3 regions of the Paenibacillus sp. BR2-3 genome follow, and region 3 is predicted to be linked to each of the others. Evidence: riboswitches for the same ligand, from Rfam matches in the RefSeq annotation. Region 3 holds a riboswitch; each other region holds the start of a gene.
What was found. A riboswitch is a leader RNA that binds a small molecule or an ion and turns the genes downstream of it on or off. The one in region 3 is predicted to bind cobalamin.
Positions count from the first base shown of each region.

Region 1: another riboswitch for cobalamin. It lies ahead of PaeBR_RS01995 (anaerobic ribonucleoside triphosphate reductase); the one in region 3 lies ahead of PaeBR_RS04215 (S-layer homology domain-containing protein).
Region 2: another riboswitch for cobalamin. It lies ahead of metE (5-methyltetrahydropteroyltriglutamate--homocysteine S-methyltransferase); the one in region 3 lies ahead of PaeBR_RS04215 (S-layer homology domain-containing protein).

Region 1 covers NZ_CP126311.1:403,136-412,927, reverse strand. Annotated here, with positions in the region: gene PaeBR_RS02010 (hypothetical protein) at 1-162, shown strand, start outside; tRNA gene PaeBR_RS02005 (tRNA-Thr) at 313-384, opposite strand; gene PaeBR_RS02000 (MTH1187 family thiamine-binding protein) at 483-791, opposite strand; cobalamin riboswitch at 1,147-1,379, shown strand; gene PaeBR_RS01995 (anaerobic ribonucleoside triphosphate reductase) at 1,536-3,521, shown strand; gene nrdG (anaerobic ribonucleoside-triphosphate reductase activating protein) at 3,518-4,033, shown strand; gene PaeBR_RS01985 (ribonucleoside-diphosphate reductase subunit alpha) at 4,090-6,423, shown strand; gene PaeBR_RS01980 (ribonucleotide-diphosphate reductase subunit beta) at 6,657-7,688, shown strand; gene ssuE (NADPH-dependent FMN reductase) at 8,039-8,590, opposite strand; gene serS (serine--tRNA ligase) at 8,973-9,792, shown strand, end outside.
Region 2 covers NZ_CP126311.1:2,067,483-2,077,274, reverse strand. Annotated here, with positions in the region: gene metE (5-methyltetrahydropteroyltriglutamate--homocysteine S-methyltransferase) at 216-2,516, opposite strand; cobalamin riboswitch at 2,661-2,869, opposite strand; gene PaeBR_RS09800 (undecaprenyl-diphosphate phosphatase) at 2,966-3,826, opposite strand; gene PaeBR_RS09795 (TIGR00266 family protein) at 4,015-4,809, opposite strand; gene PaeBR_RS09790 (YitT family protein) at 5,008-5,679, opposite strand; gene PaeBR_RS09785 (Crp/Fnr family transcriptional regulator) at 5,989-6,489, opposite strand; gene PaeBR_RS09780 (PTS sugar transporter subunit IIA) at 6,635-7,087, opposite strand; gene PaeBR_RS09775 (PTS fructose transporter subunit IIC) at 7,088-8,458, opposite strand; gene pfkB (1-phosphofructokinase) at 8,497-9,441, opposite strand; gene PaeBR_RS09765 (DeoR/GlpR family DNA-binding transcription regulator) at 9,455-9,792, opposite strand, start outside.
Region 3 covers NZ_CP126311.1:879,608-889,399, reverse strand. Annotated here, with positions in the region: gene PaeBR_RS04230 (ABC transporter ATP-binding protein) at 1-538, opposite strand, end outside; gene PaeBR_RS04225 (energy-coupling factor transporter transmembrane component T) at 454-1,398, opposite strand; gene PaeBR_RS04220 (DUF4430 domain-containing protein) at 1,395-2,207, opposite strand; gene PaeBR_RS04215 (S-layer homology domain-containing protein) at 2,302-4,416, opposite strand; cobalamin riboswitch at 4,578-4,774, opposite strand; gene PaeBR_RS04210 (multicopper oxidase domain-containing protein) at 5,180-6,103, opposite strand; gene PaeBR_RS04205 (hypothetical protein) at 6,060-6,341, opposite strand; gene PaeBR_RS04200 (hypothetical protein) at 6,469-6,861, opposite strand; gene PaeBR_RS04195 (glycosyltransferase) at 7,143-9,792, opposite strand, start outside.

The DNA of each region.
Region 1 (9,792 bases), 480 kb from region 3:
ATCCTGAACAAGCTGGATCTCCCGAAAATTAGATTTCATGATTTACGGCATACGCATGCCACCATCCTGCTCAAACGAGGTGCCACCTCAAGATCGTCCAGGAGCGACTGGGCCACTCCTCCATACAGATTACCCTGGACACTACTCTCATGTATTAACTGAACTGCAGGAGGCTGCACTACTTACATTAGGAGGTCAATCCTTGGTAAAAAAGACACTTCAACAGATTAAAGGTTTGCAATCCGCTTGCAGCAAAAAAAGAACACGGCCCCCGCATCACCGGAGAACCGCGCCATATCAACCTATTAAAGATGCTGGTGAAGGGAATTGAACCCCCGGCCTACGCATTACGAGTGCGTTGCTCTACCCCTGAGCTACACCAGCTTAAAAGATCACTTTTCTGTCAAACAAAAAATATTATACAAGGTTTAACTTAAAAAGCAATCCTTCACTTGCCCCCACCTGCCATTTGCCTATTCATACTAGTTCTCCAGCAGCTTGCGCTCCACGGATTCCAGTTTCCCCCGGCTGGTGGATGGTTTGTCGCGGCGGTCGTCGATTTTAACCGATGTGGAGACACGCTGTGCGCCGCCTGTGAATGGAGATTCATGCAGAGCTTCGACAGCGGCGAGAATACGCCCCAAAGGACCCTCGATAATTGTACCCATAGACGTAAGCTCATAGGTGATCCCTTCCACTGTCTCCAGCACACGCTGCATATCAGCGACGTAGCCACTGAGACTTGTGCTTCCTGTACCAATTGGAATGACCGATACTTCAGCAATAGCCACCGGATTACCTCCTTAAAAAGTTATGGAAAACCCAAACGATCTTTCCTTTATTGTAACAACTCCGCACTCTTCCGACAAATATCAGCCCAACATATGCATTGAAAAATTCCCGGTAGCCTGACTGCCTAGTACCAATTGCCCAGTCCCTGAGTTGAGTTTAATTATGGACTCTTTGTGGCATATTTGGGGAAGATTTATGAATCATTTTGGACGATGTTTGCTCCCGCTTGTGGATTACCTGTGGACTAGCTGTGGATGATTTGTGGAGTACTTGCAGGGAAGCCCCGTCCGGCGCGGGTTTGCTAAAAAAATGTTTACAAACACAATATCTTGGGTTATTTTTATGTAACGACAACAAAATATAGTGGAGACAGGCGCTTTGATCCTAAATTCGGACCCAAGCTTAATAGGGAAATGCGGTGAGAATCCGCTGCGGTCCCGCCACTGTTAACCGGATGTCCGCAGCTTGTACAAGCTATCGCGGACGCTCTCCTGACATGTGCCACTGTTGGACAATAAACGGTCCTTCGGGAAGGCGTCGGGAGAATGCCGGAAGCCAGGAGACCTGCCTGTTTCCGTCGACACCATCTATTACAATACCTGCGAGGAACAGGGAAGGTGTCCGAATGCGGCTTACATAGAGACTAACTGTAAATATCCGTGGGGATAGTTACGTTACGCATACGGGCATTTTCTGCCATCCGGCAGGAGATGCTTTTTTTATATCGAGAGGAGAACGGTACAATGACGTTGCTGGAGAAGCGGTACAACAGTGTGCATGATACTAAGGACGGTCTGCTGGAAGAAGTGATCAATCTGGGTCGGGATATCATCGACAGCCTGGACATGGATCTGCTGCGGGAAAATGCCAATTTGAACGGGGAGAGTTTCTCCGGTAAAATGAGCAAGTTCGGCAGTGAATACTCCAAGTGGTATGCCCGTAACTTTACGATGCCTCCACAGCTGGTACAAGCCATAGAAGACAACGTTGTATATGTCCACGATCTGGATCAATATGCCATTGGAACAACCAATTGTATTTTCATTCCGTTCGAAAGACTTCTGCGCGAAGGCTTCAACACCGGCAACGGCAGCGTCCGTCCTCCGAATTCCATCATGACGGCGATGGCGCTGGTAGCGATTATTTTTCAATCCCAGCAAAATGCCCAGTACGGCGGTGTATCCGCCAACAAGCTGGATTACGATCTTGCCCCTTATGTGGCAAAATCATTTGCCAAGCTATTCCGCAAGGGTCTCGCTTACTTCGAAGAAGGACAAGCTGATGAGCAGCTTGGCGAAGTCACCATGAGCCGGACGGATTTGGCAGAATTGTATCCAAGAGCCTTCCGCTATGCGCTTAAAGAAACAGAAAGTGAAACCCTGCAAGCCTCCGAGAGCATGATACATAACTTAAACACCATGTCCAGCCGGTCCGGGGGACAAATTCCTTTTACAAGCATCAACTACGGCACCTGCACCTCTCCGGAGGGTCAGCTGGTCATCAGCTCTTTGCTGACAGCTACCATGAACGGGCTGGGCAGCGGTGAAACACCAGTGTTCCCGATTCAGATTTTCAAATGCAAGCAGGGTGTGAACCAGCAGCAGGGCGACCCAAACTATGAGCTGTTCCTGAAAGCCGCCGAGTGCTCCGCCCGCAGACTGTATCCGAACTTCGCCAATCTGGACGCTCCGCTCAATATGCAGTACTATGATCCGGCGAATCCGGATACGGAATTTGCTACCATGGGCTGCCGCACCCGGGTGCTCGGCGACCGGTTCGGCCGGAACCATTGCTCCGGCAAAGGCAACCTGTCATTTAACACACTCAACCTTGTCCGGCTCGGCTTATCGCATGGCATAGCGACAGGCCGCCGCACCGCTGCCGACGAAGACAGCTTTTATGACGATCTGAATTATTATATGGAAATCGCTTTGGAAGGTCTCCTTCACCGTTTCCGTATCCAGGCTGCGCAAAAGGCAAAGGCTTCCGACTTCATGATGCGTGAAGGTGTCTGGGAAGGCGGCGAGCAGCTGGAGCCCGAAGCCAGTGTAGGTGAGCTGCTGAAGCACGGGAGTCTGTCGCTTGGTTTTATCGGTATGGCAGAATGCATGAAGGCGATGTATGGCAAACACCATGGCGAGGATATGGAAGTCCACAAGAAGGCGCTCGCTATCGTGCAGCATATGCGTGAGTACTGCGACCGGAAAAGTGAAGAGCTGAACCTCAACATTACCCTGTTCGCCACTCCGGCAGAAGGCTTGTCCGGCAAATTCACCAAGATCGACCGTAAGGTAATAGGCTCTATTCCGGGCATCACCGACCGTGAATATTATACGAACTCATTCCATATCCCGGTCTATTACAACCTGGCGGCTGCGCGGAAAATCAGCCTGGAGGCTCCTTTTCACGAGTTCTGCAATGCAGGCGCAATCTCTTATGTCGAGCTGAACGGCAATGCTCGCAGCAACCCATCCGCTTTTATCAAAATCATTAAGTATGCTCTGGAGCAGCAAGTCAGCTACTTCAGCATTAATCACCCGATTGACCGCTGCTCCGGCTGCGGTTACGAAGGGGTTATCGGTACGAACTGCCCTTCCTGCGGCACGCATGAAAGTGAAGTACACATCCGCCGCCTGCGTAGGGTAACCGGTTATTTGACCGGTGATTACCAGACCCGCTTCAATGCCGCCAAGCAGGCAGAGGTACGGGACCGGGTTAAGCATCTATGAATATTTGCGGCTATTATCCGGAGTCCATTAACGAGGGAGAAGGCATGCGCGCTGTCATCTTCCTCAGTGGATGCCGTCACCGCTGCCCGGGCTGCTTCAACCCCGAGACGTGGAATTTTAATTATGGCGAGGTCTTCACCCTGGATCGTAGGCGGGAGATTATTGGGGAGATTGCCGCTAACCCGCTGCTTGACGGTTTGACCCTGGCGGGTGGCGATCCTTTCTTTTCGGCAGGCGAGGCCTCGGGGTTCATCAACGAACTTCGCACCACGCTTCCAGGTTTCCCCGTTTGGATTTACAGCGGATACACGTATGAAGAAATTACGGCGGCCCCTGGATCTCCTGAATACCAGCTACTTCAGCAGTGTCAGGTGTTAATTGACGGACGTTTTGTGGAAGAACTAAAAGATACTACCCTCCCCTACCGGGGAAGCACGAATCAGCGAATTATCGACGTTGCAGCTAGTCTAACTGGCCCTGATGTTGTTTTTTGGCAGCCTTCTGCGCTTTAATACATCAATTTTTGATATTGAAAATTTACTCCATTTAAGAAGGGAAGATGAAAACAATGCCTCAACTCGTAGTGAAACCAGATAACCGCCAATTGGCTTTTGATGAAATCCGTCTCTCCGTTTATGCCGACCGTATTTTGAAAGATTTGGATCAGCTTAGCAAAGAAACGCTGCTGCGCGGTGTACAGTCCAAATTGCGCCGTGAACAAGTCAGCGGAGAAGAAATCAGCAGTGCTTTTACCATGAGTGCTCTGGAACTCGTGACCAAGGAAGAACCGGACTGGAAGTTTGCGGCGGCACGTTCTCTTCTAACCTCTCTATATAAAAAAGCTGCGGTCAACCGCCGTTACAAAGCGTACCCGGAAGAGCCTTACGGCGAGCTATACCCGCTGATTGCGGATCTCGTCAAAAGGGGGATTTACCGCGAAGAGTTGTTGACCTTCTACACCAAAGATCAGATTAACGAGCTGGAAAGCTGCATTGATTATACACGCGACCTGCTGTTCGATTATATCGGCCTGCTTACGCTGTCTGACCGTTATTTGGCTCATGATTTTGATGGGCGCGTAATGGAACTCCCCCAGGAACGTTATATGATCATTGCCATGTACCTGATGCACCGCGAGCCTGCGGAGAAACGTATGGAACTCGTTAAAGAAGCTTACTGGGCTATGAGCAATATTTACATGACTGCTGCCACGCCTACAATGTCCAATGCCGGTAAAAAAGTTGCCGGGCAGCTCTCCAGCTGCTTTATCGACACCGTGGACGACTCGCTTGAGGGTATTTTCGATTCCAATACGGACGTAGCCCGTCTCAGCAAAATGGGCGGTGGCATCGGTGTTTATTTAGGCAAAGTACGGGCCCGTGGCTCCGACATCCGCGGCCATAAAAACACCAGCTCCGGCGTTATTCCATGGATTCGCCAGCTGAACAATACCGCTGTCAGCGTAGACCAGCTCGGGACGCGTAAAGGCGCTATCGCCGTCTATATAGACGTGTTCCATAAAGACATTCTCGCCTTTCTAGATCTCAAATTGAACAACGGCGACGAGCGTATGCGTGCGCATGATGTATTCCACGGCGTATGCCTGCCCGACCTGTTCATGGAGGCGGTAGAGTCACGGGGACACTGGAACCTTTTCTGCCCGCATGAAATCAAAAAGGTTATGGGCTGGAAGGATGAGAACGGCCGTCCGCTCGGCCTTGAGGATTATTACGATGAAGAGCTTGGACAAGGCGCTTTCCGCGAAAAATATGCCGAGGCAACTGCTAATTTGGAGCTGTCACGCATCACGGTCCCTGCCATAGACATTATGAAGCGGATCATGAAATCCCAGCTGGAGACCGGTACACCATATATGTTCTATCGTGATACTGTTAACCGCGCGAACCCGAACAGCCATCAGGGAATGGTGTTCTCCTCCAACCTGTGCACGGAAATCATGCAGAATCAGTCGGCTACCGTTGTTGAACAGGAGGAGCTTGTGACCAAGGACGGACAAACACGGATCGTTATTTCCAAAATCCCGGGCGACTTCGTGGTCTGCAACCTGAATTCGATTCACCTGGCACGGGCGGTTCCCGCCGGAGTCCTGGAACGCCTCGTACCGATTCAGGTGCGTATGCTCGATAATGTAATCGACATTAACAATATTGAAGTATTGCAAGCCCAGTACACCAACAGCCAATACCGCGCTGTCGGTCTTGGCACGTTCGGCCTGCATCACCTGCTGGCGCTGAAGGGCATCCGCTGGGAGTCCGAAGAAGCCGTGGAGTACAACAACCATTTGTATGAGCACATTAACTACCTGCTGGTGCGTTCAAGCCTTGCGCTGGCCCGCGAAAAGGGCCGTTATCCGAAATTCGCCGGCTCCGATTGGGAGAGCGGCGCATACTTCACCTCGCGCGGCTATGTCAGCGGCGAACAGGAAGGCCAGTATGTAACAACAGAGCAATGGCGCCAGCTGCAGCAGGAAGTGGCGCAAGATGGCGTTCGTAACGCCTGGATGTTCGCCATTGCGCCGAACGGCTCCACTTCGATCATTGCAGGCTCCACGGCCAGCATCGATCCATTGTATGAGCTGCTCTCCTACGAGGAGAAGACGACTTACAAGATCGCAAACCCTGCCCCGGATCTGTCCGAGAAGACGATCTGGTATTATAAAACAGCCTTCCTGATTGACCAAAACTGGTCGATCCGCATGGCATCCGCCCGTCAGCGCCACGTCGATCAGGGGCAAAGCTTCAACCTGTACGTGCGTCCTGACATTAAGGCGACCGAGTTCCTGGAGCTGCATTTGAACGCCTGGAAGGGTGGCCTGAAATCAACGTATTATGTGCGCAGCCGTGCGCTTACGATTGAAGAGTGCGATTCTTGCGCTAGCTAAAATTTCCGTTTGAACTATTAGAAGCAGGTGCTTTTCGTCACTACGAGGAATGTTTGGACTTCCGGTCGCTGTTATCCTCAGATTTCTTTATTGAAACCGCATTTGCGGTTGAAATCTGAGGATAAAGGCGAACGCTACGCTCCTACAGTTCCAAACTTCCTCTTCGTGACTACAGCTCTGTCTTTAAAGTGACAAACACAAATTTTCGCGCAAAACTAAGGAGGAGGATACAAATGCAATTGCAAAAGATATTTAATACCGAAGCGCCCAATCAATCCACACGCATCATAGACGGAGAATGCTCAGGCATTCTGAACTGGAACGATATTCGCATGCCGCATATGTACAAGCTGTACAAGGTGCTGCTGCTCAACCACTGGATCGCGGATGAGATCCCGATGTCCAAGGATGCCCAGCAGTTCCCGATACTCGACGCCGAGGAGCAGCGCGTTTTCAAGATCAACATTTCGCTGCTGGCGGTGCTGGATTCGATGCAGACTATGTTCGTTGGCGATGTGAAGCGATATTTTACCGATTCCTCCCTTGAGGCCATTTCGGCGATTATCGGACAACAGGAGGTTGTGCATAACCAATCCTATTCCTATGTTCTGTCCTCTATCGTGTCGGATAGCGAGCAGAAGGAGATTTTTGAATATTGGAAAAAAGATCCCGTGCTGCTGGAACGCAACCAGTTCATCTCCGAGATCTATCAGGAATTCCGCGACAACCCTTCGAAGGAGACCTTTTTCCGGGCGCTGGTAGCAGATCTTATTCTCGAAGGGATTTTCTTCTACAGCACATTCGCCTTCTTCTATAATCTGGCCCGTGACCAGAAAATGATGGCGACCAGCCAGATGATCTCCTACATTCAGCGTGACGAGAATCAGCACTGTTACTTTTTCGCGGAGGTATTCAAGCAATTGCTCGTCGATTTCCCGGAGCTGAACACCAAAGAGAACATGGAATATGTTTACCGCACGATCGACCGCGCGGTGGAGCTGGAAACGAACTGGGCGCATTACACCCTGACGAATGTTCGGGGCATCGACCTCAATGAGCTTGGTGATTATATCAAATATACCGCGAACAAACGCCTGACGCTGATGGGCATGGACAAAGCCTACGAGGGTGTGGATGTGAACTGTATGCCATGGATCAAGCCTTTCTCGGACGATGCGCTGAATGCGACCAAGACCGATTTCTTCGAGGCCAAGTCCCGGAATTACGGTAAAGTCGGTGACGATAACGGATTTGACGATTTGTAAGTATAGATCTTAAACACCTAATTGCATTCCATACAATTATTGGAGTTAAATCGGCGTATATTTCATTCATAACTGCATTGTGTACAGCTAAAAATCAAGAAACATCCGTTTTATCGCTATCTCCCTCTAAATAGCTGTACCAAGTACAATTAACTGACTTTTAGTTTGCTTACGGCAGATTTTAATTGCACCAACTGCAGCTAAAGGGAGATCAGATCAGCCACAACTCATCGAATACAGGCCCAATGTAGTTCATACTTTCTTATCATCTAAAAAGCGCACCTTCTTACCTGTAATCAGGTCGAAAGGTGCGCTTTTATGTCAAAATATGTGCTGTCCAAGAACGCAGCTTAACCCTTGTTGCGCAAAGTTCTATGAGTGGTTTCTTCGGCAAGCTCCTCCAGCGCAGCATTTAGGCGCAGCTTCAGTTCGTCTGCAAGCTCTACCTCACCAAGATCATTACGGACAGCCTGGGAGTCCACCGTGTATACGCCACCCAGAATATAACGTGCGCCCAGCACGGACAGCACCGGCTTCAAGGCATAATCAATCGTGAGCAGGTGAGCCAGACTGCCGCCCATGAAGAGCGGGAGTACGATTTTGCCGGCCAAGCCTTTTTCCGGGATCAGATCCAGAAACGTTTTTAGCACTCCCGTATAAGAAGCTTTGTACACCGGACTGACGACAATAACCGCATCCGCTTCAGCCACAAGGCCGTTAGCTTTGACAATGTGCTCACTCTCGAACTTGGCGTGGATTAAATCCTCTGCAGGGAGCTCCGCTACGTTAATGCGCTCAACCTCGAAGCCACCCCCGCTCAAGCTGGCCTCAACATATTCAATCACTGCATTTATGCGCGATACAAGGGAAGGAGTTCCGTTAATAACTACAATTTTGGCCACTGTTCCACCTCTTCTACTCACTTTTGGGGGAGTCCCACGCTAATTCCGACAAAAACACTTTAAATTAGTAATAATCCTAACAAAGGGACAGCGCAGTTGTCAAACCGCCCTTGCACTCGCCACCTTCTTGCGATATACTAAGCGGCAATACCAAATCCCAATCAGGCCAGTGACCGGCATCCAACCGTGAGGCGTCTGCGACCGGAGCATACTGCTTGCTCTCTAAGTTTACCGGGTTTCGCCCGTTACCGCGAAGACCAAAGAGGATCGGATTTCCCGCAAGACGGAGATTCGTTCAACCTGGGTGGCACCGCGAGCTGACGCTCCTCGTCCCATGGATGAGGGCGTTTTTTGTATTTTTATAACAAAAGGAGCGAACGGTATGCTGGATATGAACTGGATTAGGGAAAACACGGAACTTGTTAGAAAGACTGCGGAATGGAAAAGAATTGAGCTGCCGCTGGATGATCTGCTGAAATGGGATGACAAACGCCGAAACCTGCGGCAGACGACCGAATCGCAGCGTTCGCAGCGAAATGAGCTAACCAAAGAAGTAGAGCGGCTTATGCGGCAGGGTAACAGGACAGCTGGTGAAACCGTTAAGGAACAGGTACGGGATATAAACAACGGGCTGACTGTTCTCGAGGGGGAGCTTGCCGAAGCAGATCGGCACTGCCGTGAACTGCTTCTGCTCGTACCCAATCCGGTGTCGCAGGATACACCTGTCGGCCGGGATGATCGCGACAACGTGGAGCTGCGCCGGGTCGGTGAGCTGCCCGAATTCACGTATGCTCCTCGGGATCATGTGGAGCTTGGCGAGCTGCATCATATTATTGACATTCCGCGCGGTGTCAAAGCAGGCGGCCCCCGCAGCTATGTCCTCAAGGGAGCAGGCCTCTATCTGCACCTTGCGGTACAAAGGCTTGCGCTTGACGTACTGACTGCCCGCGGCTTTACAGTCATGGACGTACCGGTAATGGTCCGTCCAGAGGCGTTGGAACGTACAGGATTCTTCCCGTTGGGAATAGATCAGACCTATGAGTTGAACGGAGAAAACCGCTGGCTTGCCGGGACTTCGGAGGTATCGCTTGTTTCTCTTTATAGCGATGAAATCATGGAGATGGCTTCGCCGCTGAGGCTGGCTGGCATGTCGGCCTGCTTCCGCCGTGAGGTTGGCTCGGCAGGACGCGATGTACGTGGAC
Region 2 (9,792 bases), 1.2 Mb from region 3:
TTTGTGTAGAGCTATTCCGGGCTTCTCTTATTAACGTTCCCAGAAGCTGGAAGGTTGCACTAGAAATAAGCCAAATGGAGTGCTTTTTTAACATTGATAAAAGAACATGCCAAATACCCTCCATTCAGTATGAATGAGGGCAAGGCTCTGTCCAGACAAGCGCCACCTTGCTGAACAGATCATTTTATTACATTATCCGGGTCAACCTCTGATTTTTAAATTTTGACAGCCCTGGTCTTCTCTCTGACTATGGATGCAGCCTCCACCATATTTCGCAGTGCACCCTCCGTCTCCTCCCATCCTCGCGTCTTAAGACCGCAATCCGGGTTAATCCAGAATTGCTCCGGCTTCAGTGCACGCAGCGCCCGGTCAATACTTGCTGACATTTCCTCTACCGCCGGAATGCGGGGACTGTGAATATCATAAACGCCAAGACCGATGCCTTTATCGTATTCACGCTCCTCGAAACTCACGATCAATTCCCCGTGACTGCGTGAGGTCTCAATCGATATAACATCCGCATCCATTGCCGAAATAGAAGCAATCATATCATTAAATTCGCTATAGCACATATGCGTATGAACCTGCGTGGTGTCTTTTACAAGGTTGGTGGCAATACGGAAAGACTTCACTGCCCAATTCAGATAATGCTCATGATCCCCGGCTTTAAGCGGAAGCCCTTCGCGTATCGCCGGCTCATCCACCTGGATCATCTCTATACCGGCGCTTTCCAGTGCCTGCACCTCATGGCGCAAGGCCAGCGCAATCTGGTTTGCCACCTCCTCACGGCTCAGATCATCACGCACGAAGGACCAGTTCAGAATGGTAACCGGTCCGGTCAACATCCCTTTTACCGGGAGCTTCGTCAGCGACTGCGCATATACGCTCTCCTTAACGGTCATTGGTTCGATAAAGGCAACATCGGCATAGATCACAGGCGGCTTAACACAACGGGAGCCATACGACTGAACCCAGCCGTTGCGGGTAAACAGGTATCCGTCCAGCTTTTCCCCGAAAAATTCCACCATATCGGTCCGTTCGAATTCTCCATGCACCAGCACATCCAGACCCAGGTTCTCCTGGAAGGTGATCGCATCCGCGATCTGCTGACGGATGAATCCGTCATAGCGCTCCTGATTCCATACTCCCTTCCGCCATTTCAGACGTGCCTGACGCACCTCCGGCGTCTGCGGGAAACTGCCGATTGTGGTAGTTGGAAGCAGCGGCAGCTGCCATTTCTGCTGCTGTACCTTCACTCGTTCAGCAAAAGGCAGACTGCGTCTATCCGGCAGGTCCGCAAGACTGCGAACTTGCTCCGCCACATCCTGACGACCGCGTTCCGGGAGGCTACGGAAGACAGAAAGGGCTTCCCGGCTGTCTTGAAGGGGAGATTCGATAGCAGCTCGATCTCCGCCAATCGCTAAGCCGATAAGACTTAGCTCTGCCAGCTTCTCCTCGGCGAAGGCCAGCGCATTCTTTACAACCGCCTTCAGCTTATCCTCTCCCTGAACGGTTACAGGCACATGAAGCAGACTGCAGGAAGGCTGCAGAATCAGACAGTCAAGCCCTACATGCACGTTCAGCCTCTCCACCAGCTTCAGCTTGGCATCCAGATCTGAACGCCAAATGTTTCGCCCGTCAACGATACCCGCGCCCAGCCATTTGTTCTCAGGCCAGCCAATGCGGGCAATCGATTCCAGATTCGCACCTCCATCATGGACAAAGTCCAGCCCGAGGCCATGCACCGGCAGTCGAAGCAGCGACTCAAGCGGTTCGGCCGCTTCGAAATACGTCTGCAGCATAATTTTCAGCCCCGGGACGGAGTCGGCAATGGTCTTATAAATGACCTCCAGCAGGCTGAGGTCTTCAACGTCTAGCCCTGTAACAATCGCAGGCTCATCAATCTGTACCCACGATACCCCTTCCTCCTCAAGCTCACGCAGCAGCTGTACATAAACCGGGAGGAAACGCTCGGCAATTGTGGCAATGTCGGAGGACGGAAATCCTTTGGACAGCTTCAGGAAGGTATAAAGGCCTATAATAACCGGCTTGCCATCAATTCCAGCCTCTGATTTGGCAAAACGATAGGCGGCTAAAAGTTTGTTCACCGTTAGATTCGGCTGCAGTTCGCCAATTTCGGGAACGATATAATGATAGTTTGTGTTGAACCATTTCGTCATTTCACAGGCTGTGGCCTTCGCATTACCGCGGGCCATGGCGAAATAAAGGTCCAGATCCACTTCTCCCCCGTTATATTCATAGCGCTCCGGGACGATACCGAACATAACAGCCATATCCAGCATATGGTCATAGAACGTGAAATCATTAACCGGAATTAGATCAATACCGGCCTCCTGCTGGGTATGCAAATGGGCAAGCTGTATCGAAGCCATTTCAGCCCGGAAGCTTTCTTCGTTAAGACGGCCAGACCAGAAGGCCTCAAGCGTTTTTTTCCATTCCCGGTTCTTTCCGATTCTCGGATATCCCAGGTTGCTTACTGTTACCTTATGCTTCATTTTGTACCTCTCCCTTTTAAATTCCTTTTTTTCAATCAAAATTGGAAGCAAAAAGGGCGTCTCTCCCTTAAAAAAGTCAAAGGGAAAGACGCCCATGATATGCTGATGGCTAGCGTCTAACACCTCCCTATCTCCCGTAGGTAAAGCAGTGCTGTCGAAACAGGCAGGTCTCCTGGCTAGCGGCGTCATCATTCCCGGCTGTCTTCCCGGCAGTAGTAATCTGCCAGTGACAATTGTTGCTGGGAACTCTTCCGTTACAGTGGCGGGACCGCGTCGGATTTAAACCGAACTTCCCTATTAAGCTCACCGAAATTACTAATCTTCCGGCAAGCACCTGTTTCCGTTATATAATTTTACATCGGGTATGAATATAACGTTCATCTTACTGTAAAACCAAGTAAACCACAAGAGATTATATGGAATTACTTTATAACAAATCCTTATATCTATTAGAAGAACACCAAATAGATGACTCCTGCCAGCACAATCCGGTATATGGCAAAAGGGAGCAGTTTGATTCTGTTAATCAGCTTCAGGAAAAAACGCATCGACAACAGCGCGAACAGGAAAGCACTGATAAAGCCGGCTATGAAAAAGGGCAGCGCATCCAGTGTAAAGTACTGCCAATTCTTGATCAGCGAGATCAGACTTGCACCGGCCATGATTGGCACCGCCATGATAAAGGTGAAATCTGCTGCTGCTCGATGGCTCATGCCCAGCAGGACACCACCGGATATGGTTGAACCCGACCGCGAGAACCCCGGCCACAGTGAAAAGCATTGGATGAAACCAACAGTCAGCGCCTGTCTATATGTAATTTGATCCACACTTTGTACCTTGATTTGTTTCGGTGCGAAAAAGTCTGCGGCGATCATGAATAAAGCACCTATGACCAAACCGATTAGAACCGTTGCGGTGGAGAACAAATACTCATCAATGTAGTCCTCGAACAGCATTCCAAGCACACCTGCCGGTAACAACCCTACGATAACCTGAGCCAGCTTGAGACGGCCTGTGGTCTCTACCTGAGGCTGACCCTCCGGTTCCACTTGAAGTTCCTTTCTGCCGAATCGTTTCAACCCGAGCAGGTCGATGAACCGGTTCCGGAAAATAATGACAACCGCCAGTATCGAGCCCAGCTGAATCACTACCTTAAAAGTATTGGCTGTATATTTTCCGAGAAATCCCTGTGACTTCAGCCACATATCATCCACAATAACCATGTGACCCGTGGAGGATACAGGAGCAAATTCAGTAAGTCCTTCGACAATACCGAGAATTATCGCTTTAATAATGGTTAGCAGTTCCATGCCCTTCCCCCTTTAAGTGAATCATCATATATAATGTAAACTCCGGCAGCTATTTCTGAAACTTACAAACGGATTGCATTGTTACAGGCCAAAAAAGCCGCCCACCGGCAGGCTCCGGTTGAGACGGCATCCTCAGCTATTTATTAAAGAAGCATAATCAAGACTTCCTGCTCCAATTTGCCGGTCCTTTATCTGCCATCCAGCAGGTTGCCGAGTCCGCCCAGAATGCTGCCTTCCTCTTTTCGGCCAGAATTCCCGGCTGCAGACAGAATGCGATCCGCCATCCGGCTGAAAGGCAGCGACTGCACCCATACCTTACCCGGTCCGCGGAGTGTCGCGAAGAATAACCCTTCACCGCCGAATATAGCGGTCTTGATACCTTTAACCATTTCAATATTATAGTCAACGGATGAGGTCATTGCCACAAGGCAGCCGGTATCGAGCTTAATGGTCTCTCCAGGCTGTAGGGTTCTTTCCAGCACATAACCTCCGGAATGCACGAAGGAGAGGCCATCGCCCTCCAGCTTCTGCATAATAAAGCCTTCACCACCGAAAAAACCCGCGCCCAGCTTGCGCTGAAATTCTATGCCGATAGAAACGCCCTTGGCTGCACAGAGGAAGGAATCCTTTTGACAGATCACTTTTCCACCGTATTGCTTCAGATCAAGCGGGATGATTTTGCCGGGATAAGGGGCTGCAAAGGTCACACTTCTGCGTCCGTACGATCCTCCGTGTGTAAACACCGTCATGAACAAGCTTTCTCCAGTCAGCAGCCGCTTGCCCGCTCCCATCAGCTTGCCCATCATTCCTCCGCCGCGTGTACCCCCGCTGCCGTCGCCAAAAATGGTCTCCATCGTAATCTCCGGGTCCATCATCATGAAGCTTCCTGCTTCGGCGATCACGCTTTCCCCTGGATCCAGCTGCACCTCCACGCATTGTATTTCCTCGCCCATAATTGCATAATCAATTTCATGTGCACCCATTCTTTTTTCCTCCTTATTCATTCACAAATGTGTCAATAGTATCGATTCAAATATATACGGCCGGGATCAGCCCACGGTTTCACTGAGATATAAAAGATTAGATAGTACGCCGCAATTTAAAAAGGCCAGCCATAAACTCCGGCTGACCTAGATGTAGAACATCCCCCTGTTAGGGGTAACTGGTTGTTGTTATCCTTCTCACATCACTGTACTATCCTGCGGCTTGCCCAGCGTGGGCTGAATCTTCGGCACCTTTTGCAGCTTCGGTCTGCCCAGAGAGGTTGTAAACGTAATGACGTAACCGGCAACTACTACTGCCATACCGGTATACAACGTTTCTTTCAGAGGCATATAAAAAAGCGACAGCGCCAGAACAATTACATCCATCAGAATAAATACAGTACCTATCTTGATTCCCTTCCATTCACTGATCAGCAGTGACAAAATGTCATCACCGCCGCTCGCCCCGCCACCGCGAAGCACCATTCCCGCGCCAAGACCTGTAAGTACACCTGATAACAATGCCGCAATCGGCAAATTATCATGCAGATTAATGACCCATCCAGAGTATCGTTCCATCAGACTGTAGAAGATTGTGAAGGCTCCTACAGAAACAAATGTTTTGCAGACGAACGCTTTCCCTTTAATGATCAAGGCAATTAAGAGTACTGGTATATCTAAGATTAGAATAGATAGTGAAGGCGAAATCCCTAATACATACTTGCCGAGCAGCGACAAGCCTACAAACCCGCCCTCGGTCAAATGGTTCTGATAATTAATGTGATAATAAGTAAATGCAAGCAGCAATGTTCCGGACAAAATGACGGCCAATCGGAGCAGCAAGCTTACTCCGTTGTTGTGTTTCCTCATACAGGTCTCCCCTTATCGTAAATGGTGGCTAGACGTCCCACCAACCTCTACGACGGGGTGAACCAGAGGCGTTGCTCCTTCGCATACAATACTCCTTCCCTCGCAGAGGCGGTTTCGTCAATTAACGGCTACGCACCTTCTACAGGGAAGCTAAGTATAAGACAGATCATAACGTTTCCAAATCGTCCTTTGGGGAATCGTCCTTCGGGGACACATGGTATCCTGATCCTTTCTCTAATTTGATATGTTCTGATTACATTATACCACGAAGTTAGCATTCTCTAAACATTTCCCATCAAAAAGAGGGAATTATCCAGAATTACGCAGAAGACGATTGACCGTTTCGCGTCTGACACCAATCAATTGTCCAATCTCTTCCTGTGTTAAGAGATCCGTTAGCATAGCTCCGTGTGTATACTCATTAAGCCAGCTGGTTAGCAGCTCCAGCCGCTCACCCGGCGTGCCGACCGTCAGGTGATCGATCCGCATCTGCATGAATCGAACCTTCTCCTGAAGCAGCATCGCTATTTCGAATGCCTTGCCCGGCTCTTCGCGCAGCTGCCGATACCATTCCGCAGCCGGAATAATCTCCACCTCACTTTTCATCAGCGCAATGGCTGTGCCATGAGCTTCCTTCGGGGAAATGAGTGAATGATGAGGAACCGTTTCGCCGGGATACAGTATGTTGAACAGCACTACATTCCCGTTTGCATGGAGTCTTGTTACCTTGAACAGCCCGCTTTTGACCTGATACAGTGACTGGCAGCCGTCGCCTTGCCGGAACAGGACCTCCCCCTTGTGCAGTATCATCCCGCCCTCTCCTTTACCCATGTGAATTATTTATATTACAAATTATACAAAAATAAACCCGAAAAGTGGAGTTAATCAGACGAAAAAAGCTGCCGTACCTCTTAGACTCAAGGTCTGAAGGGCGCAGCAGCTTTTATTTTGTACCTTAAATATTTTTGAGAATATCAATAATTTCTTGCTTGCTGCCTGCATCCAGCAGGGACTGGCGGAAATCATCATGGATCAGCTTACGGGATAGCGCGACCAGAATTTGCAAATGCTCGTTGCCGACATTTTCCTTCGGAACAGCAATCAGGAATACTATGGATACCGGAGTACCGTCAAGAGAATCCCAATCCGTAGGCCCAGCCATACGTGCAACTGCCAAACCTGGCTTCACTACACCAGAGGATTTACCGTGCGGTATGGCAACGCCAAAACCGATACCCGTTGAACCCGTAGCTTCACGTGCGAGAACATCGCTTACGTACTGCTCCGCGTCTGAAACGGAGCCGGAAAGCTTAAGGCCTTCCGTCATTTTCGCAATGGTCTCTTCTTTGCTGCCTACTTGCATAGGCAGGAATATAGTATCTTCTGTCAGTAGTTCTTGAATATTCACTTACTTTTCAGCTCCAATCACAGATGTGTTTTTCTTGAAGAGGTTTACTAGCAGGGCAGTTACAACCGTACCGATAACAATCGCAATCAGGTACATGAACACCGGACTGATAGCGTTAGGAACAGCCAGTACGAAGATACCGCCATGTGGAGCGCGCAGGGTAGCGTCGAATACCATCGACAGCGCACCGGTAACACCTGAACCGATCATAAAGGCAGGAATGATACGCAGCGGATCAGCAGCGCCGAACGGAATCGCACCTTCAGTAATGAAGGAGAGACCCATGAAAGCAGCAGCTTTACCAGCTTCGCGCTCTTCCTGATCAAATTTCTTAGGAGCCAATACCGTAGCCAACCAGATTCCAAGCGGTGGTGTCATACCTGCGGCCATTACGGCTGCCATTGGGCCATATACTCCGCTTGCCAGGAGACCCACAGCAAAAGTATACGCTGTTTTATTGAAAGGTCCACCCATATCAAGAGCCATCATTCCGCCCAGTACAGCTCCAAGCAGGATTTTGTTACCCGAACCGATATTTTGCAGCCATACCGTCAAAGCGTCCATCAAAGATTTAACTGGTGTGCCAATAACATAAACCATTAGAAGACCAATAACAAGTACGGACAAGAAAGGAACAATCAGAAGCGGCTTAAGCCCTTCCATGGAACGAGGCAGCTTGATATTTTTGATCAACCATCTGGAAATATAACCGCCAAGGAAACCGGCCAAGATACCACCGAGGAAACCGGCGCCTAATTGACTGGACAACATCCCTCCGACCAGACCAGAAGCAAGAGCTGGTTTACCACCGATGGAGAAGGCGATAAATGCAGCCAGAATAGGTACCATCAGGCCCATAGCAGCGCCGCCAATTTTCAGCAAGTTAGCAAAAAAGGTTCCATCAGGCGGATTCAATTGAAAGAAGGATAATGCTATAATCAGACCTCCACCTACTACCAGAGGCAGCATGTGGGATACACCTGTCATTAAATGCTTGTAAAATGCAGGTTGTTTACGCTTGCCATCATTACCTTGGGAAGCTTGAGCTTGCGGTGCGGCAGTACCTGCCTGCAAAGCCAGGGCCTGATCAATCAGCTGTGCGGGCATTTTAATGCCCTGGGCAACCGCAACCCTAACCACCGGCTTGCCGGCGAAACGATCTTCATCCACATCGGTATCTGCTGCAATAATAATAGCATGAGCCTCAGCAATTTCTGCTGCGGTTAGTTCATTCTCCACGCCTACTGCACCGCGTGTCTCAACTTTAATCGGAACGTTTTTCTGCCCCGCTGCCTTCTGCAGGGATTCGGCTGCCATATAAGTGTGGGCAATACCGGTTGGACAAGCTGTTACCGCCAATAGCTTTTTCATCTAAAATTCCTCCTATAAGTGTCATGTTACAACCTTGTTTATGCTTCAATTCTTGTGATTCCTACATCGTCAAGACGCTCCTCAACCTCTTCCGACCGGCATACCTGGGTTCCCGGCTTGGATGCGGTTACACTCCCTGCCGCTGTCGCCCAGCGTAATGTTTCTTCCAGTCCGCGTCCGTGGAGCAGACTTGATGCAATCGCCGCTACCATAGAATCGCCAGCGCCAACTGTGCTTTCCGGCTTAATTTTAAAAGGACGTGCACGGAGAGCTTCATCCTTGCTGACCGCTACACTGCCTTCGCCGCCCATAGAAACGATGACCCATTCGATACCTTGCGACGTCAATTTCCGAGCCGCCTGGACAATCTCCTCATCACTTTCCAGGGTAACGCCGAGCAGCTGCTCCAACTCATGGATATTAGGCTTAATGACGTTGGGACTAGCAATCAGACCGTCTCTGAGCGCATCTCCATCCGCGTCCAGAATCGTCTTGACTCCCTTACTCTTGGCAGTCTCGATAAGCAAGGCATACTCAGCATGCTCGACTCCCGGCGGAACACTGCCGCCCAGGACGAGAATAGAGGCTTGCTCCAGTTGATCCTCCAGCGCCTGCTGGAACTGAGCTTTCTCCTGACTGGAGACTGTACCGCCACGCTCATTAATCTCAGTAGTAACCTGTACAGTACTGTCAACTACCTTGAGATTCATTCGCGTCTCTGCTGCAGTTTCGGTAAAAGAATGTTCAATTCCTTCACGCTCCAGGTCCTGCAGAATCAGATTTCCATTATGTCCGCCAATAAAACCAACTGCTGTTACATCCACCTGAAAGCCTTTTAGCACCTTGGCTACATTAATACCCTTGCCGCCGGCATCGATACGAATGTCATCTACACGATTTAATCCGCCAACCTCCAGGCCGTCAATGGTTACCGTTTTGTCCAAAGCGGGATTCAGTGTGACTGTGATGACTAATTTACTCATGGTAACCTCCACTTCAAACCAGCGTTACAGTAACGCCCATTTTTGTTATCTCCCGGACAAAATTCTCCGGAGTCTCCGAATCGAAAATACAATAATCCATCTCATCAAGATCGGCTACCTTGCCGAAGGAAACCTGACCGATCTTGCTGTGATCCGCAACAAGCACAACCTGCTTGGCAACGCTGATCATTTTACGCTTCGTGGCAGCCTCAAGCATGTTCGGCGTAGTAATCCCTTCATGCAAATCCATTCCGTTTGTTCCAAGGAATGCCTTATCCACTCTCACCATCTCCAGGGAACGTTCAGTCATCGGCCCCACAAACGCCATCGTATCCGGTCGAAGCATACCGC
Region 3 (9,792 bases):
ACTCGCGGGCAGCTACCGGGTCCAGCTGTGAGGTCGGTTCGTCCAGAAGCAGCAGCTTGGGCCGCAGCAGCAGCACAGAGGCGAGATTGAGCAGCTGCTTTTGTCCGCCGGACAGCTCATGCACCGGCTTGTATAACAAAGGCTCCAGCCCAAACAGCCCGGCGATTTCCGCCAGTCTGCTCCGCATAACCGCTGGCGGATAGCCCATATTTTCCATGGAAAAAGCCAGCTCATGCCACACCGTATCCATAACGATTTGGGCCTCAGGATTCTGAAACACCATGCCAATCTCTTCCGCGGCTGTTTCAGGCCGGAGTTCATCCAGCGGCTGCCCCTTGTACCAAAGTCCCCCGCTTCGTGTTCCAACCGGTGCCAGCTCACGTTTCAGATGACGCAGGAGTGTGGTTTTGCCGCTGCCGGAAGGGCCGCAAAGCACAACAAATTCACCTTCTTTCAGGGTGAACGAAAGCTCGTGCAGGGAGTCCCTTTCTTGATCGGGGTAGCGGAAGGAAAGCCGTTCCGCTTGTATGATCGCCATAACCACTTCTCCTTTCCTTCCAGCCATAATGGAATCAGTAAAAACACGCAGAAGCTGCCGTACATCACAGCATCTCCCCAGGTATAGACCGGGGTTTTCAGACGGGGATAGATTTGGATCATTCCGTATCCTCGAAGGCTGTATAACAACGTGAACAAGCCGCTGCCTCCCAATACAATCAGGGCCGCGATATCCCGGCGATCCATATTATAGATCCCGTACGAGCTGCGTTTACGTACACCGTATCCGCGCGACTTCATCGAATCGGCAGTTTGCAGGGCTTCCTCCAGCGACCAGGTCAAGAGCACCTTCAGCAGCGTCATGCCATCCGCCATTCTTTTGCGCAATGTACCCGAGCTAACGCTAATGCCTCTCGTACTTTGGATTAACGCAATCTGACGCAGACGCCGCTGGAACAAAGGCACAAAGCGAATAGACATAAGGACCAGGAGCGAGCTTTTCGGAGCAACCGTACCGAATAAATACATAAATTTATCTGTAGTCAGCGTAACGTTATAGGATGTGAAAATAACCATAATCGTTAGCAGGACGAGCATCATCATAAGGCCGTACAGCACGGCTTCAAGTGTAATCGGCTGATCGAGAAAATAAAACAAAATGTGGGAGCCCCTGTGTGAAAATAAAGGATTCCACATAGCCACAGAACCCGCCACCAGCAGATAAAAAGGCAGTCCCCGCAGCAGAATTCGTCCCTGCCCCTGCAAGATAAGCAGACCTATCACAGCTCCAAGCTCCGTTAACATAAATATGGGATGAAACAGCAGGGTCGCAAATAACAGCAGACCCGCATAATAAAGCAGGACAACCGACGGATGCATGGACCGGAAGCCGTTGTTCATGGCCGCTTGGCTCCGATATCCTTACCAAGATCCAGCGTGTACAGCCACTCAATATGGTCTCCGGGAGTCACGGTATAGGCACCTGCGCCTTTAGCCTGAAATTCACCATTCACCCGGTACATCCAGCCGCTCTCTGCCCCCTTGTCAAACTCGTAGAGGTTATCAATACCTTCAACGTAGGCAACCGGCCCGGTACCTTGAAACTCCATTTGAATCTTATGCTGGCGTGTCACCCGCTTCAAAATATCCATTACATTGTCCCCGCTCTGCACTTCAACCGCTGCCGGAGCCAAAATCAGACCGTACTCGTTATCACCGTTGATAGATATTGTAACCAAATTTGTTTTCTCGCTGCTTCCGGCAGCCGGAGCAGCGGATGGACTGGCAGGCTTCGCCGCAGGCGATGGCTTGGCCGTCACTGCCGATGACGGCTGGGTAGGGACTGGCGTCTTGGCAGAGCCGCCGTCGGACGAAGCACCGTCAGAGGTGCCCCCCGCCTCTGACGAAGCTGATGCAGAAGGCTGGGCGCTGCCGGGGTCCGGGTTCGGCGCTGCCGTACTTGAAGCCTCCGCCGCGTCAGCCAGCTTCCCTGCGGAGGACGGATTGTCTTCTATGCCGTTTCCTTCCGGGGAAGGAGACACCGCATCCCCGGAAGCTTGAGCGGTCGGCTGCTGCACGCTGCCCGGGCTGCTCAAAGCACTATTTTGACCAGATGCTGGTTCTTTCCCGGAAGAACACCCTCCCGCAAGAAACACAACTATAAGCAATGCAGATAGAAGGGATAGCCAACGTGCCGCTTGTTTGGACATTACTATAAACACCTCCTGAAAAGGGAAAGGAACGAGGGTTGCACAGACTCCCCCGTTCCGTTAATTGCTCTATTCTATGCTTATGTCTATACGATTATTGAAGATTAAACAGTCTGACCGATATAACAGCAGCCATTTCTCTAGTCACGGAAGCGGAAGGATTAAATGCCCCGTTAAAGCTGGTCATATACCCTTTATCCGTAACCATATTTACTGATGATAGCGCGTAACTGCTGATCGTACCCTTATCCTTGAACTTCTGTGCCGTGGATGTATTCTGCAGCTTGAACGCTCTGGCGATCATCACGGCCATATCCTGGCGGGTTACAAGTCCGTCCGGCTTAAAGGCAGACTCTGTTACACCTTCAATAATCCCAAGCTCCTTTGCCTTCAGAACATATCCATAATACCACGCATTCGTCTTCACGTCTTTGAATGAAGAAGCGGCGGAAGACGAAGACGGTAAGTTGTCCGTCAATCTCAACAGCAATGCGGCTAACTGTGCGCGGGTGATATACTCTTTCGGTGCGAAGGTAAGCTTGCTGCCCCCTACACCCTCCATCAAACCTTTTTCAATGGCATATTTAACGGATGCGTCAGCCCATGAAGATATATTCTTCTGGTCAGCGAAAACTGGAGAAACCAACAATCGCTGTGTATACCGCGCTACGCTTGGGGCCTTGCCCTCACTATATCCGGTCACAGTCACAGTCTGAATCCCGCCCTTCGTTCCGGCAGTGAAGGCCGCCGTCCCGTAAGCATCTGTTGTTACCGTAGCAGCACCGATCTTGACCTGTACAGCGCTGGCAGGGACACTTACCACTTTGCCGCTCTCCCAGTCCAAAGACGACTTCTGGACGTTCACGGCGAACGATTTACCTGCTGCTGGCTGACCCGGTGTAACGGTGACAGAACCTACAAGCTGTGTTCCGCTGCCCCCGTAATAGACCACAACACGGTCCGATGCCTGAAGTACAAAATCACTCATCCCGACACTCGGGAAAATCCACTCACCGGCACGCGATACGGCATAATTCCAGCCGTCATAGCCGCCGTACAGACCGGCTTCAATCCCTTTGATTCCTGATACGTAATCGCCATATGCACTGCTCGTCAGTTTAAGGACGATTTTCTTGTCGGTGGTCAGCTTATTGAGGGCTTCAAGTGCGCTTACGGCTTGAACCTTGCCTTCTGCAATGAAGCCTTGCGGCCCTTCAATAACAACTGAAGCCTGAACAGCAAGGGGCTGTTTAACAGGCTGCGGAAAATTATAAAACCGGCCTTCCCCTTTTACGAACAACTGGTAGGCAACAAGCGCCTGCAAAGCCTGTTCGGTCGCCAGAGCATCGTATTTTCCGGAAATCTTGTGGGCAAATCCAACATCGGCGGTACGGAAGCTTAACAGTCTGTCAATAAGATCACCTGCATCCTTCGTGAAACGCTTTTCCGCAGGATCTACGTTACTGGATGTCAGAGCAATAATAACCTGGGCTACACTTTCACTGCTGTCACCGTATCCTCCATTCGACTGCTGCTTTTGGGACAGCCAGGTGATGGCACGCTCGCCCGCAGTCTTCACTTCAGGTTTATCCAGGTGGGCTGACAATGCCGTCAACGTCATCGCCGTAACATCGGGATCGCTGGCCCCGGTAGAGAGTGTGAAGCCTCCATCGGTATTTTGCTTGGAAAGGATTTGACTGACGAGCTTATCCTGCGTCCATTTGGCACTGGCCGGAACGCTGTAATGACCCGAATCCAACGCCAGCAGACTATACACAGGGCCGTTTATGCCCTGATTGGTCATTCTCGCATTATTGTAAATCTTCTCTACCAGATCAAAGCCCGCCACATTCGTGGCATCGATTCCGATAGCCGTAGCGGCCAGCACTTTGCGGGCATAGTCCGTGACGTTGGTGTATGTACCCTTTTGCGCCTGAACTTCAGTTTTCAGAGCCGTTTTATAGCTATCAGGAAGCTTGCTGCCTCCCCGCGCCAATCCGATGGCCTGCCAGTCTGACTGTATGCCACGGCTGAGAATCGCCTCCGCTGCAGCATAAGTAGCCTCAGATACAGTTGCTGCCTTAACCGTCTGATTCTGCTCCGCGGCAAATGCTTTTCCTGATGGAGCCAGAGATGTACCCAGAACCGAAATGACCAGCAATAAGGCCATGCCTAACGCAAAGGGCTTTGATGAAAAAATCCGCTTCATAATTAACCTCTTTCTGTGTGTGAATTTAGGGGAAATAGAGCCCAACCTAAAAACCGCCCCTTAAGGGCGGTCTGATGAACAACTGTGAGAGGATCATGTGTCAGAAGCTCTGAAACACAAGTCCCTAAAAGCATGCGTCTAATTCTTACCCCTCGAAGAATAGAAGCTTTTACGAAAAAGGCAGGTTTCCTGGCTTATGCCTCAACGCTTCTCTTCGCCTTCCCGTTCTTTTCTTGTGAACAGTGGCCTATGCAAGAGTCGCTCCGCATTTACAGTGGCGGGACCGCGCCGGATTATACCGGACTTCCCTATTAAGCAGGCCCTGCTGGGGACCCGCACCTTTTTCCCGAAAAATATTTAATTTTAATATACATAAGCATATCCATTATTCACGTGTATGTCTATAGAAAAGCTGTTGCCAATCCAGTAAGCGGCTTTACAAGGTTATTATTTTGTCATTGCTATACGTCTGGTCTTCCTGAAAATTTCCGGGACTGGATGTAAGGAAGAATCTCTGCTGTTTATGGGGAATTTTCAAGTGCCGTTATTGGAGATTTTACCACTGCCGTTCACAAAGGTGACTAACCTACTTGGTTTAGTACTTTAATTATACAGAAAAAAGGCACAGCCCCTCAAAAATTTGAGGAACTGTACCTTTTTTCTTAAAGAGGGACTTTTTCAGTGGCCTCCATTACGGGGGGGGAGCTTTTCCCTCGGCTAGGGGATGTCCCCTTTCCATGGCATCAGGTGTTAATAGTTACATTCACATGTTGCCCGTATTATTTATCGCAATTAAATCCTTTTGGATCAGTTTGGCTATAACCGTAGCCGCCTCCGCCCTGGTAAGTTTCTCATTGGGTCGAAGCAGTCCATTTTCTTCTTTCGGAACAAGAATTCCCTGCTGCACCAGGAATGCGATAGTTTTAAGCGCGCTAAGGCTTATGCCTGCCAGGTCTTTATAATCTCCAAGCAAAGTGTTCGTTTGTTTGTCTGTCAGCATCTTCGCTTGAGTTGCCAATCCCAAACCATCGGCTAGCTCTTGAAATACGGTTAGACGATCAGTCTTCTCCAAGTTGAATTCCTTGCCGGTAACCTTTTGTAACAAAAGATTCAGGTGTTTAACTTTTATCGTTTGATCGGGCAAAAACATACCGTTACCGACACCAGCAATCATTCCGTTCGTCCGTAAAAATTCCACATAAGATGCCGCCGGGTGATTTTCCATATCCTTAAAAGCCGTCATATTGTTCTTGTCAGGCATATCGGATTTGTCCGTCTTATCCTTTCCCTCTTCCTGTCCCGGTGTTGTTTCGAGAGCGGGCTGGCCGTCGTATTGAATAACCCCGATCAATCCGCCCGGCTCCACTTCGCCGTTCATGGTATGATGTAGTTCATGGCAGTGTAACAACCAGGTCCCCGGGTTATCGGCGATAAATTCAATATCGTATGTTTTACCGGGAGCGACGTCAATCGTATTCATGACTTGCGGTTCTGCGACGGGATGTCCGTCCTCGGCAATCACACGAAAATCATGGCCGTGCAAATGCATCGGATGAGCAGCGTTGCTGATATTGATCAGCCGCAGCCGAACAACCTCTCCCTTCTTTACCTTTACAGCTTGTGTATCCGGGAACGCTTTACCGTTAATTTTCCGGACCCGGAATGGACCCATTAACGGTAATGGCATCTACGGAAGTGCCTTTCACCAGTTCCCACTTTCCCTCCTTGATATCAAGGGTGAATTCTTTCACTTTACCTGTTGGTTCAATCCGATCCGTCTCCTTCAATGGTGGTAAATTCCTCAATTGTGTAGTCGTCAAGATGGAAGTGTCAACTTCCTGCGCATACCCATAGGAAATTCCCACAAAGGGAGTACTAACCAGCGCTAAAGTCAAAACACAGGGCAATAACCATTTTTTGTTCATGTTTTTACCTCCTCGTTTTGATCGGTTCTTCAAGCCTAAAAGCTTCCCGATATCTGGAGAGCCCCACTTCTGTCTTTCCTTGCCTCTCTTTTTGTTTCTAGAACAACACAGTTTGCAGGTCAAATTATTATTTTTTCATTTCGTGATGTTGATTGTGCTGGTCTTCTTGCTGCTGCTGCGGCTGACTGACGATTTCAGCAACCGTCTTCGGTAGAGCTGTGACAACAAGAGCAATGGAAATAACGGACGATACAAGATACACCCAAGCAGAAGGGCGAGCAACCTTCCACCGTCGCTTTGCTACAACCACAAACCACATAGACAGGACCAAGGAGATCAGTAAAAATGTCATTTTTGCAGGTGGAGACAGCGACAGCAAACCGGCTCCGAAACTCGTTAACCCAAGCGCGATCAAAAGCGTATGCAACCAATGGTGAGCAGATGCCACTACAGCAAACAATACGGAACCTGTTGCTTTCAGCAGTGCTTTGTCCTTAGGTGGGGATTTTTCTATACTCACGTTCTCCTCCTCCTTACACGCTCAGAATCAAGAAGCACTTTTTCCTTCATGAAAACTACCATTAGACTATCAGAAAAATAAGGAGAATGTATGAAGATAGTGTGTAGTCAAAAAAAGATGACCCGTATCATCCCTAACTTCCTAGTGCGCCAGCTTCGTCGATTTTAACCTTAAATCAAACGATACGTTAATGGAAATAGCAGGAGCAAAGTCATACAATGCTTCTCCATCTCTGTGCTTCTGTCCTGAGGAAAATTTACTCATGGGTCAGTCCCATCGTTTTATTTCGCATTAGTGGCCGGACTCGCACTGGCTTCCGTTGTCGCGCCGGCGCTTGGTTCCCCAGCCGGCACAGCGTCCAATTCAGCCATGAGGGTAAGCGTGTACCCGCCCGCCTTAATCAAACTTCCTTTTACCAAAGCCGCATTAGTCTCCAGAGCAACCTCTACCTGGTAGAGAGAGTTCCCTATAGGAGAAGAAGTCGGACTTGGTTGTGGTTCAGCAGAAGCAGTAGCATTGTTGTCCGCCCCGGCAGCTCCGGAAGAAGCGCTTGCCGACGGTACGGCGTTTAGCTTGGTCGTCGCGGAGACTTTATAGGACTCGGTAACACCGTCAGAGGATTCCACACTAATCTCTGTAGGGTTAAACCGGGCATAATCATCTGCTGCGGTAAATATGAACAATAGCCGGCTCACTCCCTCACTATTACTCCCGAGGGAATTCTTCAGATAAACAGAAACCGGGGCAATCCCTGTTCCCTGACCCCCGGTACCTGAAATGGCTGTCGGCTGTGGGGTTGTTTCCGGAAAGGCTGTTTCATTACCGTTAGAATCCAGCACCCTGATTAAGATGAGTGAAGCAATCAGTATAATTCCAAGAAAGGAACCGAAGATCAGGAGTTGAAATCGGCTGCGGCGTATCCACCGCGCCAGCGGCGAAGCCAGTTGCATACGGGCTTCATTATACACATTTTGCAGTGCGGGTCCTGCTCCATCAGCATAGCTTTTACGGAATTCCCGGTTCTTGAACGCTTCACGGTCATGATTCAAGAAATACTTCAATATGGCCCGCCGGTAGCCCGGCTGTAGCTTCTTTTTGGACAGGTTGAACAAGGAATTTCCTTGAGACCAGGCAAGAAAGCGATATACCGTATCTTTATTGGAACCGGCTTTGCTTCGGATCAGATCAAGCAGGGCATCATAGTCCAGCGGCCCTCCCTCACGTTCACTGCTGTAATAAAACGCCAGCGGAAGCCGTTCAAAAGGCTCCGCCTGATCCGCTTCCTTCAGCCAGCGGCGCCCCAGCAGCTGCACATCGTCCAGCTCCTGCGGAGCCAGCCCCGCGAATATCAGCTCATTCGGCCCTTCTTCCCCGAACCAGCGGTACGCAGCACGCAGCACTTTCGATTTTCGCTTGTTCAGGTAATCCAGCGGCGGATTCCAGTCAGCCACTTCACCAGGGTAGCGTACAAAGGAAATTTCAAGCAGCTGCTCCTGCGACATCTCCTCCAGGGAGATACGATGCAGTAAATAACGGTCAGCTGCAGAGGCCATCGTCTGCAATAAAACCAGCGTCTCGGAGCCGACTCCATATCCTTTGCGCCGCTCTTTTTCCGCCCTCGTCACAGTTTCATGAATAGCAGCAACAGCGCCTACTGATTCCTTCTCCCGCTGCAGCTTTTCCAGCAGATAATCTCTAACCGCATCCCGGACAAAAGGCAGCTGCAGCGCCTCCGGGAGAAACCGGCCCCACCGGACCACAAAGCTCATCACATCCGCTGCCTGTCCCCCTGCGGCAAGCCGTGATTCTACATAGGGCTCAAACAGTATTCTGCGGAAATCGGGCTGTGAAAGCAGCCTCGTAAAGAAAGCTCTGCTAAGCTCTTCATTGCTCTCTATTACAGCGTAGGCGGCATTAACCCCATCCTTGAGCCCCGCTGCCTGACTGTTAAGCAGACCATTGATGAAATAGTCAACAATCCGGCCTCTATAGGTATGACCCTTCAACAGGAAATACTCCTTGAAGCTCTCCATGATAGCTGGTATAAGCATACCCTTTTGCCTGATAAGATCGAATTCGCGGTCAAACCGCTCCAGAAACAAATCGTTCAGCCTGACCTTGGAATCTAGTGCACCGTCAGTTCTCAGATAGGACAGCAGTCCACTGAGTACGGCACTTTTGTTATCCTCATAGAGTACCTCATTGCCCTGTTCTATCTCATAAAAGACTGCCAGCTCATTGTAGACAGCCAATGATATCTTGCGCTCTGCGCTCTCTCCCCCAAGCATTTCATCGGCAAAACGTCCAAAATCCTCTATGACGGCCGGATTACGCATCAGAGATTTCCAGACAAAATCGGCATACGGCTGCCGATCCTCACCAAAGTCAACATTACCCGTGCGTCCGGATGCCAGATCGAATACGAAATCTTTCTCGATACCGCGGTCACCCGGACGCAGAGCTCCCTTTTCCACAAAGGTAAGATGGATATATTTGCGACTCTTCGGCTCATTGACGTACGTAATCACACCCAGCCTCCGGCGGAATTCATAAGGCAGAGCACTGTACAGGATTTCTGTCAGTTCCACTGCCCGGACGGACAGCTCGTGGACCGGAACATCCAGTGAGATGTAAATTTTCTTCTTTCCGGCTACTGAGATCATAATGGCCTGCAGCAAGCCCTTGAATAGAGTTTCGCCGATACCCAGCGCCTGGAGTACAGCAAGCGGTTCACGGCGGGGCCCTGTCCTGCGGACAGGGATAGCGGTTAGCTCAGGTAAATCGTCACCTGGCTCCACTGCGAGTTTTTCAGCGAAATCCGCATGCAGCCAATCTCCGTACCGATGAAGGATTTCATCCGCTCTCGCTGCCGGAACCACGAAATTATGGGCAAAAAAAGCGCTGCGCTGTCCGGTGAAATCCGCGGCCACA